One region of the Amycolatopsis sp. H20-H5 genome, then DNA from elsewhere that is predicted to be linked to it. Evidence: riboswitches for the same ligand, from Rfam matches in the RefSeq annotation. Region 1 holds a riboswitch; the other holds the start of a gene.
The links. Region 1 has a riboswitch for glycine ahead of gcvP (aminomethyl-transferring glycine dehydrogenase). Riboswitches for the same ligand answer to the same signal wherever they lie in the genome.

Region 1 (8,888 bases):
CGGTGCCGCCGGTCAAGACACGCACGCCGGTCTCGGCGGTGTCCTGCGAGAGCCGCTCAGCGAGGAGCTTCGCACCTTCGAGGACGCGCTGCTGACGCTCACGGAACTCGTCGCTCGCGGCGATCTTCAGCGCGACGGCCTTGGCCGCGATGACGTGCTCCAGCGGGCCACCCTGCTGGCCGGGGAAGACCGCGGAGTTGATCTTCTTCGCGAGCTCCTGCTTGCACAGGATGATGCCGCCGCGCGGACCGCCGAGGGTCTTGTGCGTGGTCGTGGTGACGATGTCGGCGAACGGCACCGGGCTCGGGTGCAGCCCGGCCGCGACCAGACCGGCGAAATGCGCCATGTCGACCATGATCTTGGCGTCGATCTCGTCGGCGATGCGGCGGAACTCCGCGAAGTCGAGCTGACGCGGGTACGCCGACCAGCCCGCGATGATCAGCTTCGGCTTGTGCTCCTTGGCGAGGCGCTCGACCTCGTCCATGTCGACCAGGCCGGTCTCGGAGTCGACGTGGTACGCGACGACGTTGTACAGCTTGCCGGAGAAGTTGATCCGCATGCCGTGCGTCAGGTGCCCGCCGTGCGCGAGGTCCAGGCCGAGAATGGTGTCGCCGGGGTTCAGCACGGCGACCATCGCGGCGGCGTTGGCCTGCGCGCCCGAGTGCGGCTGGACGTTGGCGTGCTCCGCGCCGAACAGCGCCTTCGCGCGGTCGATGGCCAGCTGCTCGATGACGTCGACGTGCTCGCAGCCACCGTAGTAACGACGGCCGGGGTAGCCCTCGGCGTACTTGTTGGTCAGTACCGAACCCTGCGCCTCGAGCACGCCCACCGGGGCGAAGTTCTCCGACGCGATCATCTCCAGCGTCGACTGCTGGCGGTGCAGCTCGGCGGACACCGCGGCGGAGACCTCGGGGTCGACCTCGGCGAGGGACTGGTTGAAGCTGGAGGTCATGGCTCAGCCTTCCTGGGTCAGCGCCGCGTAGGCGGCGGCGTCGAGCAGCTCGGGCACGTCGTCGGTGCGCACCTTCAGTAGCCAACCCTGGTCGAACGGGTCCGAGTTGATCAGCTCGGGGGTCTCGGTGACCGCGTCGTTGACCTCGACGACCTCGCCGCTCAGCGGGGCGTAGAGCTCGCTGACGGACTTGGTCGACTCGACCTCGCCGAAGACCTCGCCCGCGGCGACCTTTTCGCCGACGGCCGGGAGCTGCACGAAGACGATGTCGCCGAGCGATTCGGCGGCGAAGGCGGTGATGCCGACGGTGGCGACGTCACCTTCGACGCTGATCCACTCGTGTTCCTTCGTGTACTTCAGGTGCTGGGGGATGCTCACTGGGATTCAGCCTCGCTGGTAGAAGGGGATTTCGACGACCTCGACGGGCTCGATCTTGCCCCGGATGTCGACGGAGAGCTGGGTGCCGGGCGCGGTGTGCGCCCGATCGACGTACGCCATCGCGATCGGGTGACCCAGCGTGGGTGACAACGCCCCGCTGGTGACCTCGCCGACCTCGACCCCGTCCGCCAGCAGCTTGTAGCCGTGGCGGGGGGCGCGGCGGCCGGTCCCCTTGAGACCGACACGCACACGGGGGACATCAGCCTTGGCGAGCTGTTCGAGCGCCGCCTTGCCGACGAAGTCGTTCGGCTTTTCGAACTTCACGACCCGGCCGAGACCGGCCTCGAACGGGCTGAGCTCGAGGCTGAGTTCGTTGCCGTACAACGGCATTCCGGCTTCCAGCCGCAGGGTGTCGCGGCAGGCGAGCCCGGCCGGGAGCAGGCCGTGCGGCGCCCCCGCCTCGGTCAGCAGCTGCCACACGGCGGGTGCCTCGGCGGCGGCGACGTACAGCTCGAAGCCGTCCTCACCGGTGTAACCCGTACGAGCGAGCAGGACGTCATGGCCCTTCACGACGGCCGGGACGCTCGCGTAGTACTTGAGCTCGGCGAGGTCGGCGTCGGTGACGGCGCTCAGGATGTCGACCGCGCGCGGCCCCTGGACGGCGATCAGCGCGACATCCTCGGACTTGTTCGTCACGACGGCGTCGAACCCGGCGACCCGCTCGGCCAGCGCCGCGGCGACGACGTCGGCGTTGCCCGCGTTCGCCACGACGAGGAACTTCTCGTCGGCGAGCCGGTAGACGACCAGGTCGTCGAGCACACCGCCCTCGGCGTTGCAGATCATCGTGTAGCGCGCCCGGCCGACCTTGACGGCGGAGAGATTGCCGACGAAGGCGTAGTCGAGGACGTCCGCGGCCTGCGGGCCGGTGACCTCGATCTCGGCCATGTGCGAGAGGTCGAACAGCCCGGCGGCCTCGCGGACGGCCTTGTGCTCGGCCAGTTCGCTCGAGTACCGGACCGGCATGGACCAGCCCGCGAAGTCGGTGAACAGCGCACCGAGTCCCTTGTGGACTCCGTACAGCGGCGACTCTTTCGACATTCCTCAGCCTTCGTAAGCGTTGATGGGCGGGCAGGAACAGACAAGATTACGGTCACCCTTGGCACCGTCGATGCGGCGGACCGGCGGCCAGTACTTGTTCTTGCGCGACACCCCGGCCGGGTACACCGCCAGCTCGCGGTCGTACGGGTGATCCCATTCGCCGACCAGCGTCGACGCGGTGTGCGGTGCGTTGCGCAGCGGGCTCTCCTCGACCTTCCAGCGACCTTCGGCCACGGCGTCGATCTCGCGGCGGATGGCGATCATCGCGTCGCAGAAGCGGTCGATCTCGCCGAGGTCCTCGCTCTCGGTCGGCTCGACCATGAGCGTGCCCGCGACCGGGAAGGACATCGTCGGCGCGTGGAACCCGTAGTCGACCAGGCGCTTCGCGACGTCGTCGACCGTCACGCCGGTCTCCTTGGTGATCCCCCGCAGGTCGAGGATGCACTCGTGCGCGACCAGGCCGTCCTGGCCGGTGTAGAGCACCGGGTAGTGCGGGGAAAGCCGCGCGGCCACGTAGTTCGCCGCGAGCACGGCGACCTTGGTCGCGGTGGTGAGGCCGGGCGCGCCCATCATCCGGACGTACGCCCAGGAGATCGGCAGGATCGAGGCCGAGCCGAACGGCGCGCCCGAGATCGGGCCGACGCCGGTTTCGGGGCCCGCGCCACCGTGCAGCGGGTGGTTGGGCAGGTACGGCGCGAGGTGCGAACGCACCGCGACCGGGCCGACGCCGGGGCCGCCGCCGCCGTGCGGGATGCAGAAGGTCTTGTGCAGGTTCAGGTGCGAGACGTCGCCGCCGAACTCGCCCGGCTTGGCCAGCCCGAGCAGCGCGTTGAGGTTCGCGCCGTCGACGTAGACCTGGCCGCCCGCGTCGTGCACGATCTTCGCCAGCTCGTCGATGCTGTGCTCGTACACACCGTGGGTGGACGGGTACGTGACCATGATCGCGGCGAGGGTGTCCTTGTGGGTCTCCACTTTGGACCTGAGGTCGTCGAGGTCGACGTTGCCCTCGTCGGTGCACTTGACCACGACGACGCGCATGCCCGCGAGGACCGCGGACGCCGCGTTGGTGCCGTGCGCGGACGACGGGATCAGGCAGACCTCACGCTCGGCCTGGCCGTTGGCGCGGTGGTAGGCGCGGATCGCCAGCAGGCCGGCGTACTCGCCCTGGCTGCCCGCGTTCGGCTGCAGGGACACCTTGTCGTAGCCGGTGACCTCGGCGAGCCAGCCTGCCAGCTGCTCGACCAGGACGTGGTAGCCCTCGGCGTCCTCGACGGGCGCGAACGGGTGAATGCCCGCGAACTCGCGCCAGCTGATCGGCTCCATCTCGGTGGTGGCGTTCAGCTTCATCGTGCAGGAGCCGAGCGGGATCATGCCGCGGTCGAGCGCGTAGTCCTGATCGGAAAGGCTGCGCAGGTAGCGCAGCATCGCGGTCTCGGAGCGGTGCGAGGAGAAGACCTCGTGCGAGAGGTAGTCGCTCTCGCGAACGATCCCGGTGGGCAGGGCGCTCGTGCCCTCGACCGAGTCGTCGATGCCGAACGCGCGGAGCACGCTGGCGATCGTTTCGGGCCGGGTCAGCTCGTCGCACGCGATGCGGACGTGGTCACCGTCGACATGGCCGAGGTTGATGCCGCTCTCGCGGGCTGCCGCGTGCACGGCGGCGGCGCGGCCGGGAACGTGCGCGAGGACGGTGTCGAAGAAGCCCTCGTGCACGACCTCGACGCCACCGTCACGCAGGGACTGGGCGAGCCCGGCGGCCAGCTCGTGGACGCGGGTCGCGATGCGCTTGAGGCCGTCCGGACCGTGGTAGACCGCGTACATCGCGGCGAGCACGGCGGGCAGGACCTGCGCGGTACAGATGTTGGAGGTCGCCTTCTCGCGGCGGATGTGCTGCTCGCGGGTCTGCAGCGCGAGGCGGTACGCGGGGTTGCCGTCGGCGTCGACGGACACGCCGACCAGGCGACCCGGCAGCGAACGCTCAAGCCCGGAGCGGACCGACAGGTACCCGGCGTGCGGGCCGCCGTAGCCGAGCGGGACGCCGAAGCGCTGCGTCGAACCGGCGGCGACGTCGGCGCCGAACTCACCCGGCGAGGTGATGAGCGTGAGGGACAGCAGGTCCGCGGCGACGGTGTAGAGCGCCTTCGCGGCCTTCGCCGACTCGGAGATCGCGCGGTAGAAGCCCGCTCCGCGCAGTACGCCGGACGCGCCGGGGTACTGGACGACGACACCGAAGAACTCGTCCGGCAGCCCGGTCAGCAGGTCGCGGACCTCGACCTCGATGCCGACGGCCTCGGCGCGCGTGCGGACCACAGCGATGGTCTGCGGGAGGACCTCGGCGTCGAGCACGACGACGTTGGACTTGGACTTCGCCACGCGGCGCATGAGCAGCACGGCCTCGGCGACGGCGGTCGACTCGTCGAGCAGGGAGGCGTTGGCGGTGTCGAGGCCGGTGAGGTCGGAGACCATGGTCTGGAAGTTGAGGAGCGCCTCGAGGCGGCCCTGCGAGATCTCGGGCTGATACGGCGTGTACGCCGTGTACCAAGCCGGGCTCTCGAGCACGTTGCGGCGGATGACCGCGGGGGTGACCGTGTCGCTGTAGCCGAGGCCGATCATCTGCGTCATCGGACGGTTACGCGCGGCGAGCGCGCGCAGCTCAGCGATGGCGTCCTCTTCGGACGCGGCAGGCGGAAGGTCGAGGTCACGGGTGACGCGGATGGCGCTGGGAACAGCGGCGTCGACGAGTGCGTCCAGGCTGCCGTAACCGCATTCGGCGAGCATCTTGGCCTGCTCGGACTCCGCGGGACCGATATGCCGGGCGTCGAAAGAAGTGCTGGTCAGGGGAGCTCCTCGGTCAGGCGCCGGACACAACCGTGCGCTGGGAACTCCCCCTCTGTCATGGCACCTGAGAGTTTCACCGCTCGCCGGGCTCGGCAGCGGCTTTCACCTTGGGTGAGGCGCGCGGATGCGCCTGCTTTCCAGAGTGGCCTCGCGTGAAGCGGTAGTGGGTACCTGAGAGATTCCGGGGAGTTTGCTCCTTCGGTGCCCCATCGACTTCATGAGGGCTCTCCCGCTCCAGCTCGAACGGCCCGATATGCAGTTGTTGCGCGTACCGTACCTGCCGCGTTCCGCCCGCGTCCACCTAACGCCGGACACGCCACACCCAGGCCCGGCCGATCCTCCGTCGGCACTCGCGGACGGGGAACGGCGACCTGAGTGCAGAGCCCGGCGCACCGGGAGAGCAGCGCGCCGACCTCGTGGAGTTCACGGTCGTGCGTCCTGAGGCAGGCCTCGGCGCAGACGGACATGAGGTGCGCGGCGAGCCCGCACAGCGTGCGCGCGGACATCCGCAGGACGGCGAGGTCGGCCGACATACTGGAAGTGTGCGACAACATGTCGGCGCAGATGCGGGACATGGCGGTGCAGGTGACCATGACCGAGCCGAGGGTCGCCAGCTCGCCTTCGCTGTGCGCAAGTGCCCGCTCACATCGTGTTCGGCACTGTTCGCAAAGCTCGAGACATTCCTGCAGGACCGAATCCGCCTGGCGAATCACGCGAGGGACCTCCTGGTCACCGGATGGCGGAGCACGGCACCCCACCTGTCCCGTTGTACCCACTCCTGCCCACGTTCATGATCATCATCACCGGGACAGGTGAAAGTGTCCCCTGCCGGACCCGTGATCACCATCCCCAAACGGGGGACTTGGCGCCTCCTTGGGTGCGCTCTCGGGCGTCCTAGCCGGACTGGCAGGCTCCGGGAAGTCCTGGGGTTCCCCTGGGTGGTCTTCGTGTTCAAAACCCGTGGTCACGTTTTCGAGGTCGCGCGACCGAAGCGGTCGGATGGTCCCTGAAGGCCACCATCACGGCGTTTAACGCCGTGATGGTGGCCTTCAGGGACATTCACGATATGCCGGGCTGGCTCGAACGTCGCGGTCGTGGCGAGATGGGGTCCGGCCCGGTGTACTGGGGCTCCGCCGACTATCGCCCGGTTGTGCCCCGCGAGCGCGATCGAACGTCGATCCCGGGTTGCCCTAGCGAGACATGCTCTGAAGGCCACCATGAGGGCGCTAGAGTCCCTCATGGTGGCCTTCAGAGGCAATCAGAGCGGGGTGACGTAGGCGCCGGAGATGCCGCCGTCGACCAAGAACTGCGAAGCGGTGATGAACGACGCGTCATCGCTGGCCAAGAATGCCACGGCGGCGGCCAGTTCCTCGGGCTCAGCGAAGCGGCCGACCGGGACGTGCACCAAGCGGCGCGCGGCGCGCTCGGGGTCCTTCGCGAACAGCTCCTTGAGCAGCGGGGTGTTCACCGGACCCGGGCAAAGTGCGTTGATGCGGATGTTCTCCCGCGCGAACTGCACGCCCAGCTCGCGGCTCATCGACAGCACGCCGCCCTTGGACGCGGTGTACGAGATCTGTGACGTGGCCGCGCCCATCACCGCGACGAACGACGCGGTGTTGATGATCGAGCCCTTGCCTTGGCGCTGCATGTGCGGGATCACGTACTTGCAGCACAGGTACACCGAGGTCAGGTTGACCTGCTGGACGCGCTGCCAAGCCTCCAGGCCGGTGGTGAGGATCGAGTCGTCGTCAGGCGGCGAAATACCCGCGTTGTTGAACGCGACGTCGACCGAGCCGAAACGGTCCACTGTGGTCTGGAACAGGGCCTCGACCTGGGCTTCGTCGGTGACGTCGGTCTGGATGAACTCGCCACCGACCTCGTCCGCGGCGAGCTTGCCCTGCTCGGGGGTGACGTCGGCGATGACGATCTTCGCGCCTTCGCTGGCCAGCCGCCGGGCGGACGCGAGCCCGATTCCGCTGGCACCGCCGGTGATCACCGCTACGCGGCCTTCGAAACGCTGCATGGTGCTCAGTCCTCCGTGCTCAGGAATACGTTTTTGGTTTCGGTGAAGGCGTCGACGGCGTCCGGGCCGAGTTCGCGGCCGAGGCCGGACTGCTTGAACCCGCCGAACGGTGTCCAGTAGCGCACCGAGGAGTGCGAGTTGACCGACAGGTTCCCGGCCTCGACGGCCCGCGAAACCCGCAGCGCCCGGCCGACGTCCCGGGTCCAGATCGAGCCGGACAGGCCGTACTCGGTGGTGTTGGCCATGGTCACGGCCTCGGCGTCGTCCTTGAACGGCAACACCGCCACGACCGGGCCGAAGATCTCGTCCGCGGCAAGGGGATCCTGCAGGCTCGGCGGGACGACGACGGTCGGCGGGAACCAGTAGCCCGGCCCCTCCGGTGCGCTGCCGCGGAACGCGACGGGCGCGTTGCCCGGCACGTACGAGGTCACCTTGGCGTGGTGCTGCGCGGAAATCAGCGGGCCCATCTCGGTCTTCTCCGAGCCGGGATCGCCGACGACGACGCCGTGCACAGCGGGTTCGAGCAGCTCCATGAACCGGTCGTACACGCTGGCCTGCACCAGGATCAGCGACCGCGCGCAGCAGTCCTGACCGGCGTTGTCGAACACGCCGTACGGCGCGGCGGCGGCGGCCCTCTCCAGGTCGGAGTCGGCGAACACGATGTTCGCGTTCTTGCCGCCAAGCTCCAGGGTCACCCGCTTCACCTGCGCGGCGCAGCCCGCCATGATCTGCTTGCCGACCTCGGTCGAGCCGGTGAAGACGACCTTGCGGACGCCGGGGTTGTCCACAAACCGTTGCCCGACAACGGATCCCTTGCCCGGAAGCACCTGGAAGACGTCCTCGGGGATGCCCGCCTCACGCGCCAGCTCGCCCAGCCGGATCGCCGTCAAGGGCGTGAGCTCCGCGGGCTTCAGGACGACGGTGTTCCCGGCGGCGAGCGCGGGCGCGAAACCCCAGCCCGCGATGGGCATCGGGAAGTTCCACGGCACGATCACGCCGACCACGCCCAGTGGCTCCTGGAAGGTCAGGTTCACCCCACCGGGGACCGGGATCTGCTTGCCGTTCAGCCGTTCGGGGGCCGCCGAGTAGTAGTTGAGCACGTCACGGACGTTGCCCGCTTCCCAGCGCGCGTTCCCGATGGTGTGCCCGGAGTTGGTGACCTCCAGCTGCGCGAGGTTCTCCAGGTCGGCCTCGACGGCGTCGGCGAACCGGCGCAGCAGCCGCGCGCGGTCCCCCGGCGAGACGTCGCGCCAGCCGGGGAACGCGTTCTGCGCCCTGGCGATCGCCGCGTCGGTCTCCTCCGCCGTGGTCAGCGCGACCGACCGCACCACCTGTTCGGTGGCGGGGTTGATCACGTCGAACGTGCTCATTTGCTCTCCTTGTATCGGGACGAGGCCTCGACGAGTGCCGCGAAAAGCCGTACGTCTTCGGTGTCCTGCTCGGGATGCCATTGGATGCCCAATACGAAGTCGTCACCGGGCCGTTCGGCGGCCTCGATCGTGCCGTCCGCGGCCCAGCCGACCGGCACGAGGCCGTCACCGAGCCGGTCGATCGCCTGGTGGTGGTAGCACTGGACCTTGGTCTCGGCGCCCAGGATCGACG
Region 2 (8,888 bases), on a different contig from region 1:
GTGGTCCGCGAGCTCGCGGCGCTGTCGGTGACGCTGCATACGCTGCTGGTCAAGGCCGGGATACGAGGCGTCACCGGCGGCTGAATGCGACCGGCGCGGTAATTCGTTTGTTTCACCACAGGTCAATGTCTGAATGTTCGACGCGGTATGCCGTACCGTGAGAGCAGGGTTTGCCGCGAGCGAACCAGTTTGTCCGGACAACGAGCACAGCGCTCGGATGGCGGGTAGCGTCGACGGTGTCGATGCGGGGTCGTCGTGACAGCGCTGCAGCCCGTGTGCACGAGAGGGAGGCGAAGCCCGATGAGCGAGATGCGCGTCGTCGGTGTGCGGGTCGAACTGCCCGCGAATCAGCCGATCTTGTTGCTGCGGGAAACCGAGGGCGAGCGGTACCTGCCGATCTGGATCGGCTCGGTCGAGGCCACCGCGATCGCCTTGGAGCAGCAGGGAGTCCGTCCCGCCCGCCCGCTCACCCACGACCTCCTCAAAGAGGTCATCGGCGCGCTGGGCCGGGAACTCGAACAGGTCGTCATCACCGACCTGCGTGAAGGCACGTTCTTCGCCGAACTGGTCTTCGACGGTGACATCCGGGTCTCCGCCCGCCCGAGCGACTCGGTCGCCCTGGCGCTGCGGATCGGCGTCCCGATCCACGCGGTGGACGCGGTGCTCGAAGAGGCCGGTCTCATCATTCCCGACGAGCAGGAGGACGAGGTCGAGAAGTTTCGCGAGTTCCTCGACTCCGTCTCACCGGAAGACTTCCGCGGCGCCGATACATAACCAACCACAAGCACCGCGAAGCGGCTGCGGGCTCCGGCCCGCAGCCGCTTCACTTTTTCTGGGGTGCGGTGGCCCGCTCGAACAGGTCCGCCAGCTCCTTGCCGTAGTTCTCCAGATCGAGCTGAGGGTTCGCCGCGTACTGCGCCGCCACCCCGTCGATCGCCTGCGCGACGGACATCGCCATGACCTCGGGGGAGAACGTCCCGAACGCCCCCTCGTCCTGACCCTGCTTGAGCTGGCGCGACAAGCCGCCCACCCGGAGCTGGTCGACCATCGGCCCGGTCAGGTACCAGCCGTCCTCGTCCTCGGCGTTGGCGGCCATTTCGACCAGTACCTTGGTGCATTCGGGGTAAGCCCGGAGGAACTCCACCGACGTCTCGATGTGCGCTCGCAGGTTCCCGGCCCGGTCGCCGGGGTCGACCCGTCCCCGCGTCCGCTCCCGCAGGAACTCGGCCTTCTGCTCGGACACCGTGCTGACCACGGCCTGCATCAGCCCGGCCTTGTTGGTGAAGTGGTAGGAGATGATCCGGGTGCTGCTCAACCCGGCGCGTTCCTTGATCCTGGTGAACGTGGTCTTGCGGTAGCCGACGTCCGCGATGGTCCCGATGGTGGCGCCGATGATCTGCGCCCGCCGGGCGGCTTCGGTGACGCTGAGGCCGAGCTCGGCCTGGAGCGATGGAGTTACTTGCATGAGTAAAAATTAACACAGCTGAGTAAAAAGGCGCAAGAAGGCGGCCGAAGGGGCGACGGATCGGCCGGAAGCCTCAAGATGAGCTTGAGGCTCGCCGCGCGTCGCGTTGACCGGCCCCCGTTACGCGTTTACCGTCAATAGCGGTAAATCGCTACGGTGTGATTCGGCCATCTGGGGCACGGTCGTGGCGGTTCATCCCCAGCTGAACCCGTCAGGGGAGCACTGGGCTTGTTTTCGCCGGCCGCCTGGTCGGGCGAGGGGAGGCATAGCGTGGTCGAGGCTGGCAGTCCTGAAAAGCAGCCTGTTCAGGTCGCCGACGGTGAACAGGGTGAACTGTTCCCGGACTCCTCCCTGCCCGACGAGCTGGTCGGCTACCGGGGCCCGGCGGCCTGTCAGATCGCCGGGATCACCTACCGGCAGCTCGACTACTGGGCCAGGACGAAGCTGGTCGCGCCGAGCATCCGCACCGCGCACGGCTCCGGTTCGCAGCGGCTGTACTCGTTCAAGGACATCCTGGTCCTGAAGGTGGTCAAGCGCCTGCTGGACACCGGAGTGTCGCTGCAGAACATCAGGGTCGCGGTCGATCACCTGCGCCTGCGCGGCGTCCGTGACCTGGCCAGGGTGACCCTGTTCTCCGACGGGACCACGGTGTACGAGTGCACCTCGCCGGAGGAGATCGTCGACCTGCTGCAGGGCGGGCAAGGCGTGTTCGGCATCGCCGTCAGCGGTGCGATGCAGGAGATCAGCGGCACCATCCACGAGTTCCAGGCCGAACGCGCCGACGGTGGCGTGGTCGAAACCGCCGTCCCCGACGAGTTCACCCAGCGCCGCAACGCGCGTCGCACCGGGTGATCAACGCCCGTCGCGGGCGGCAGGGTAAGGTCTGAAACGCAGTCGACGAATCCACGCGGGAGAGTCCGAGCCGCGACCATGAGCTCGGCGCCGAAGGAGCAAGTCCTCCCCGGAACCTCTCAGGCACCCAGGACCGCGTGGATGAGACGCCTCTGGAAAGTGGGTCGGCAGGTCACAGCCTGCAGGCCCCGCCGACGGTGCAAGCCCGGCTCAACACACGGGTGAAACTCTCAGGCGCCCTCTTCGGGGGCACGGACAGAGTGGGGAGGGCCAGGACTCACCGTCCTCGGCCCACCCCCACCCTCCGGGAGAGCACCGATGGCCGTACGTCCTTCCCTCGCAGCGCTGGAGAACGGCCTGCCGTTCGCGGACCGGCACATCGGGCCCGGTGAGGACGAACTCGCCCGCATTCTCGAGGTCATCGGCGTCGCTTCGCTCGACGAGCTCGCCGACCGGGCCGTTCCCGCGTCGATCCGCGAGTCCGCCGTCCCGCTGGAGCTGCCGGAGCCCGCCACCGAAGCCCAGGCGCTCGCGGAACTGCGCGCGCTGGCCGCGCGCAACCGGCCGATGGTCCAGATGATCGGCCTCGGCTACCACGACACGGTCACTCCGCCGGTGATCCGCCGCAACGTGCTGGAGAGCCCGGCCTGGTACACCGCATACACGCCGTACCAGCCGGAGATCTCGCAGGGCCGCCTCGAAGCGCTGCTCAACTTCCAGACCATGGTCGCCGATCTCACCGGCCTGCCGGTCGCCAACGCGTCGATGCTCGACGAGGCGACAGCGGCGGCGGAGGCGATGACGCTGGTGCGCCGCGCGGGCCGGTCGAAGTCGGCGAGGTTCGTCGTCGACGAGGACTCGCTGCCGCAGACCATCGCGGTCCTGCGCACCAGGGCCGAGCCGCTGGGCATCGAGATCGTGCTCGCCGACCTGTCCCAGGGCCTCACCGGACTCGGCCTCGGCGGTGACTTCTTCGGGCTGTTGCTGTCTTACCCAGGTGCCTCCGGGGCGGTGCGCGAGTACGAAGGCGTGATCGCGGAGGCCAAGGCACTCGGCGCGGCCGTGGTGATGGCGGCGGACCCGCTCGCGCTCACGCTGCTTCGCTCGCCGGGCGAGCTGGGCGCGGACGTCGCGATCGGCTCGACCCAGCGGTTCGGCGTCCCGATGGGCTTCGGCGGCCCGCACGCGGCGTACCTGGCCGTGCGGCGGGGACTCGAGCGGCAGCTGCCGGGGCGGCTCGTCGGCGTCTCGGTCGACGCCGACGGCGCTCCCGCGTACCGGCTCGCCCTGCAGACGCGCGAGCAGCACATCCGCCGGGAGAAGGCGACCAGCAACATCTGCACCGCGCAGGTCCTGCTGGCGGTGATCGCCTCGATGTACGCGGTGTACCACGGCCCGGAGGGTTTGCGGACGATCGCGAACCGCGCGCACCGGATGGCCACGGTGCTGGCCGCCGGGCTGTGCGAAGGCGGGGTGGACGTCCGGCACGGCGAATTCTTCGACACCGTGACCGCGGTGGTTCCCGGCCAGGCCGCGGCCGTTGTCGCGACGGCGCGGGAGCTCGGGGTCAACCTGCGGCTCGCGGACGAGGACACCGTCGCCGCGGCCTGCGACGAGACGACCACGCGCGAGCATCTTTCCTTGGTGTGGAAGGCGTTCGGCGTCGCGGTGTCCGATGTGGACGCATTGGACGCGGACACCGCCGACGGTGTCCCGGTGGAGCTGGTGCGCACCAGTGAGTACCTGACGCACCCGGTCTTCTACGCGCACCGCTCGGAGACGGCGTTGCTGCGGTACCTGCGTTCGTTGTCGGACAAGGACGTCGCGCTGGACCGGAGCATGATCCCGCTCGGCTCCTGCACGATGAAACTCAACGCCACGGCCGAAATGGAGCCGATCACCTGGCCGGAGTTCGCCGGATTGCACCCGTTCGCCCCGGCTGAGGACGCCGCCGGTCTGCTCGGCATCGTCGCGGACCTGGAAACCTGGCTCGCCCGCCTGACCGGGTACGACGCCGTGTCGCTGCAGCCGAACGCGGGCAGTCAGGGCGAGTTCGCCGGGCTGCTGGCGATCCGCGCGTACCACCGCGGCCGCGACGACGGCGCCAGGGACGTCTGCCTGATCCCGGCCAGCGCGCACGGCACGAACGCGGCGAGCGCGGTGATGGCGGGGATGCGGGTGGTCGTCGTGCGGTGCGACGAGGGCGGCAACATCGACCTCGGGCACCTGAAGTCCACTGTGGACGAACATGCGGCCGACCTGGCCGCGATCATGATCACCTACCCGTCGACGCACGGCGTGTACGAGGACACCGTGCGCGAGGTGTGCGGGCTGGTCCACGACGCGGGCGGGCAGGTGTACGTCGACGGTGCGAACCTGAACGCGCTGATCGGGCTGGCGCAGTACGGGAAATTCGGCGCCGACGTCTCGCATCTCAACCTCCACAAGACCTTCTGCATCCCGCACGGGGGCGGTGGTCCCGGCGTCGGGCCCATCGGCGTGCGCGCGCACCTGGCGCCGTTCCTGCCGAACCACCCGCTGCAACCGCTCGCCGGCCCGGAAACCGGGGTCGGACCGATCAGCGCGGCGCCGTGGGGCAGCGCGTCGATCCTGCCGATCTCCTGGGCGTACATCCGCATGATGGGCGCCGAAGGCCTGCGCCGCGCGACGCTGACCGCGGTGGCGAACGCCAACTACATCGCTAAGCGGCTCGGCGAGCACTTCCCGGTGCTCTACGCCGGGCACGACGGGCTGGTCGCCCACGAGTGCATCCTGGACCTGCGCGGGCTCACGAAGCGCACCGGCGTCACCGTCGACGACGTGGCGAAGCGGCTGGCCGACTACGGCCTGCACGCGCCGACCATGTCGTTCCCGGTCGCGGGCACACTGATGGTGGAGCCCACCGAGAGCGAGGACCTCGCGGAGCTGGACCGGTTCTGCGCCGCGATGATCGCCATCCGGGGCGAGATCGACCGGGTCGAGGCGGGGGAGTGGCCGCTGGCCGAGAGCCCGTTGCGCAACGCCCCGCACACCGCCCGGTGTGTCACCGGCGACTGGGATCGCCCGTACAGCAGGGAAATCGCGGTGTTCCCGGCCGGGTTCACCGCGGCGAAGAGCTGGCCGCCGGTGCGGCGGATCGACGGTGCGAGCGGTGACCGCAACCTCGTCTGCTCCTGCCCGCCGCCGGAGGCCTTCGCGGGCTGAGCGCCGCCGTAATTCGGTGGACACCCACTGCCCGGCTTGGTGGGATCGGGACGATGTCCGGTCCACGCCCAAGGAGCTGCTGAGTGTCCACTGGAGACACCTCTTCCAACGAAGTGTCCATCGACGCCGCGCTCGTGAGGCGGCTGGTCGCCGGTCAGTTCCCGCAGTGGGCTGAGCTTCCCGTCGTCCGGTCCGGCGCCCAAGGCGTGGACAACGCGACCTACCGGCTGGGCGCGGAAATGTCGGTGCGCCTGCCGCGGTACGCGAGGTGGGAGGGCCAGGTCGAGCGGGAGCAACGATGGCTGCCGCGGCTGGCCCCGCACCTCCCGCTCCCGGTTCCCGTCCCGCTCGCCCAGGGCGTGCCCGCCGAGGGCTACCCGTTTCCGTGGTCGGTCTACCGGTGGCTCGAAGGTGAGCGTGCGGATCCGGCCGGTCTCGTCGATCCGTCCGGGGCGGCGGCCGACCTCGCCGGGTTTCTGACCGCCCTGCAAGGGATCGACGCCGCGGACGGCCCGCCGCCGGAGTGGAGCAACGGCTTCCGCGGCGTGCCGATGGCCGACGAGCGGGACTCCGCGGTGGTGGAGGCCCGCATCCGGCCCAGGATCGCGGCGCTGGCTGGCCTGGCCGACACCGGCGCGCTGACCGCCGTGTTCGAAACGGCGCTGGCGGCCCCGGCGTGGCACGGACCGCCCGTCTGGGTGCACGGCGATCCGGCCCCGGCCAACCTGCTGGCCGTGGACGGCAGGCTCAGCGCCGTCATCGACTTCGGCACCCTGGGCGTCGGCGATCCCGCGTGCGACCTGATCGCCGCGTGGACCCTCCTGCCAGCCGAGGCCAGGGGCGTCTTCCGCACGGCCTTGTCGATCGACGACGCGACCTGGGCACGCGGCCGGGCCTGGGGCCTGAGCGCGGTACTGCCCGCACCGGCCGAACTCTCGTCTGCCGACCCCGCCCGTGCGGCCCGCGCCCGCCACCTGCTCGACGACCTCGTCACCGACCACCGACTCTCCTGATCGCCCCTGAAGGCCACCTTCACGGCGTAAAACGCCGTGAAGGTGGCCTTCAGGGGCAGTCAGGCCGGACGCCAGTGGCCGCGGTGCACGACGTCGTCAACGCCTCGGCGGCGTTGCTCGACCCGGGGGCTCTGCGGTGGGACGTCGGCCGAGCGGTGGCCGACAGTGATCCCGCCGAGAGGTGCGTACTGCGCCGGGATGCCGAACTCGGCGCGGAACGGGTCGAGGTGCTCGGGCATGATCCCGAAGAAGCAGGCGTCGAGGCCCTCGTCCACGGCGGTCAGCAGCATCATCAGCGAGGCCATGCCGGTGTCGACGAACCAGTACGGCGCGGGCCAGCGGGCCTCGGCCCGGTCCTCCCAGCCCTTGTCCGGCTCGGCGTACCGCTCCAGGTAGGTCTGCTTGTGAGCCAGGGGCACGACGACCAGCGGCGCGTCCCGCATCGTCGGCGTGTCCTCCACCCGCTTCGGTACGAAGGGCCAGAAGCGGGCCCTGTCGGCGGGCTCGGTCAGGGCGAGAAACGCCCAGCCCTGGGAAAAACCCGCCGACGGGGCCCGCAGCGCGCTCGCCAGCACCCGCTCGACGACCTCGGGTTCGAGCGGCTGATTCGTGTAGTGGCGCACCATCCGGCGCCGCCGGACCACCTCGGAGAATTCCATGGGGCCACCGTACCGAGCGCGCTCAGCCGGGCAGCTTGTCCAGGAAGCCGTGGACCTGGGCGATCCGGCCGTCCTCGACCACGATCACGTCGAAGCCGATCGCGAGCGGCTCCTCGGCCCCGGGTGCGCCGAGGTGCCACTGGAACCGGGCGAGGTCGTGGTGCGCGTCGACCGCCCCGGGCAGGCTGAAACCCAGCCCGGCGAACTGGGCCTGCGCTCCGGCGATGAACTGGTCGATGCCGTCGTGCCCGCGCACCTCGCCCAGCGGGTCGGTGTAGCGGGCGCCCGGGGTGAACACCTCGCCGATCAGCGAGCGGCGGGCCGTCGCGCCGGTCTCGTTCCAGACGGCGATGTAGCGTTCGGCGATCTGCTGGACGTCGGACATGGTCGAACCTCTTTCGCTTGGGGGGTAACGCTTTCGGTGCTGGGGACAACCTTGGCCGAGCGGGCGCGGCCCGTCGATTACGTCGGAGGTAATGGCCACGGCTCCGGCACCCCCGTAGCGTCGCGGGGGTGACGATGACGCAGAACGCCGCGCTGACCAGGCAGCGCCCGGTGGGCGAACTCCTGCGGGAGTGGCGCGACCGCCGCCGGATCAGCCAACTCGATCTCGCGATCTCCGCCGACATCTCCACCCGGCACCTGAGTTTCGTCGAGACCGGTCGCTCCCGGCCGAGCCGGGATATGGTGCTGCGCCTCGGGGAACACCTCGAAGTGCCGTTGCGCGAACGCAACCAGCTGCTGCTCGCGGCGGGCTACGCCCCGGCGTACACCGAGAGCGGCCTTGACGATCCGGAACTCGCGCTGGTCCGCCAGGCCGTGCGCCAGCTGCTGACCAGCCACGAGCCGTACCCGGCCGCGGTGGTCGACCGGGGGTGGAACCTGCTCGACGCGAACGCCAGCCTCGGGGTGCTGACCGATCGGGTGGCGCCGGAGCTGCTCGTGCCGCCGGTGAACGTGCTGCGGGTGACGCTGCACCCCGACGGGATGGCGCCGTTCGTGCTCAACCTGGGGGAGTGGCGGGCGCATCTGCTCGGCAGGTTGCGGCGTCAGGTCGCGCAGACGGCCGACCCCGTGCTCGTCGCCCTGCTCGACGAGCTGCGGGCCTATCCGTGCGACCAGCCGGTGCCCGAGGTCGAGGTGCCTGGCCCCGGCGACATCATCGTCCCGCTGCGGCTGCTCCACGACGGCGTCGAGCTGACCTTCTTCAGCACCGTCGCCACCTTCGGCACCCCGCTCGACGTCACCCTCGCGGAGCTGGTGATCGAATCTTTCTTCCCGGCCGACACGGCGACGGCGGACCGTCTGCGCGAGCTGCACGGGCGGGCAGTGGGATGATCTGGCGCAGGAACCCGGTACGCAGCACCGACTCGACTTGAGGACCTCCGCCCATGGACACTCCGCCTTCCCTCGTCCTGAACAACGACGTCGCACTACCGCAGGTCGGCTTCGGGGTCTGGCAGGTGCCCGCCGACGACACCGCGAGGGTCGCCCTGACCGCGCTCGAAGCGGGCTACCGCAGCATCGACACCGCTGCCTCGTACGGCAACGAAGCGGGCGTCGGCGAGGCGATCCGGACCTCCGGCCTGCCGAGGGACGACGTATTCGTCACCACGAAGCTGGCGAATCCCGACCACGGCTACGACGCGGCGCTGCGCGCGTTCGACCGGAGCCTGGCCGAGTTGCGCCTCGACC

Region 2: it holds a riboswitch for glycine, as region 1 does, so the genes downstream of both, gcvP (aminomethyl-transferring glycine dehydrogenase) here and gcvP (aminomethyl-transferring glycine dehydrogenase) in region 1, are expected to answer to the same signal.

Annotation. Positions count from the first base shown of each region.
Region 1 is NZ_JAYMZS010000001.1:30,460-39,347, forward strand. It holds gene glyA (serine hydroxymethyltransferase) at 1-952, opposite strand, end outside; gene gcvH (glycine cleavage system protein GcvH) at 956-1,330, opposite strand; gene gcvT (glycine cleavage system aminomethyltransferase GcvT) at 1,337-2,428, opposite strand; gene gcvP (aminomethyl-transferring glycine dehydrogenase) at 2,432-5,263, opposite strand; glycine riboswitch at 5,412-5,505, opposite strand; gene QMK34_RS00170 (3-oxoacyl-ACP reductase) at 6,522-7,286, opposite strand; gene QMK34_RS00175 (aldehyde dehydrogenase family protein) at 7,292-8,656, opposite strand; gene QMK34_RS00180 (gamma-glutamyl-gamma-aminobutyrate hydrolase family protein) at 8,653-8,888, opposite strand, start outside.
Region 2 is NZ_JAYMZS010000079.1:32,747-41,634, reverse strand. It holds gene ftsR (transcriptional regulator FtsR) at 1-84, shown strand, start outside; gene QMK34_RS32625 (bifunctional nuclease family protein) at 301-774, shown strand; gene QMK34_RS32620 (TetR/AcrR family transcriptional regulator) at 824-1,465, opposite strand; gene QMK34_RS32615 (MerR family transcriptional regulator) at 1,736-2,317, shown strand; glycine riboswitch at 2,364-2,463, shown strand; gene gcvP (aminomethyl-transferring glycine dehydrogenase) at 2,636-5,521, shown strand; gene QMK34_RS32605 (aminoglycoside phosphotransferase family protein) at 5,605-6,534, shown strand; gene QMK34_RS32600 (nitroreductase family protein) at 6,594-7,193, opposite strand; gene QMK34_RS32595 (nuclear transport factor 2 family protein) at 7,216-7,578, opposite strand; gene QMK34_RS32590 (helix-turn-helix domain-containing protein) at 7,713-8,531, shown strand; gene QMK34_RS32585 (aldo/keto reductase) at 8,585-8,888, shown strand, end outside.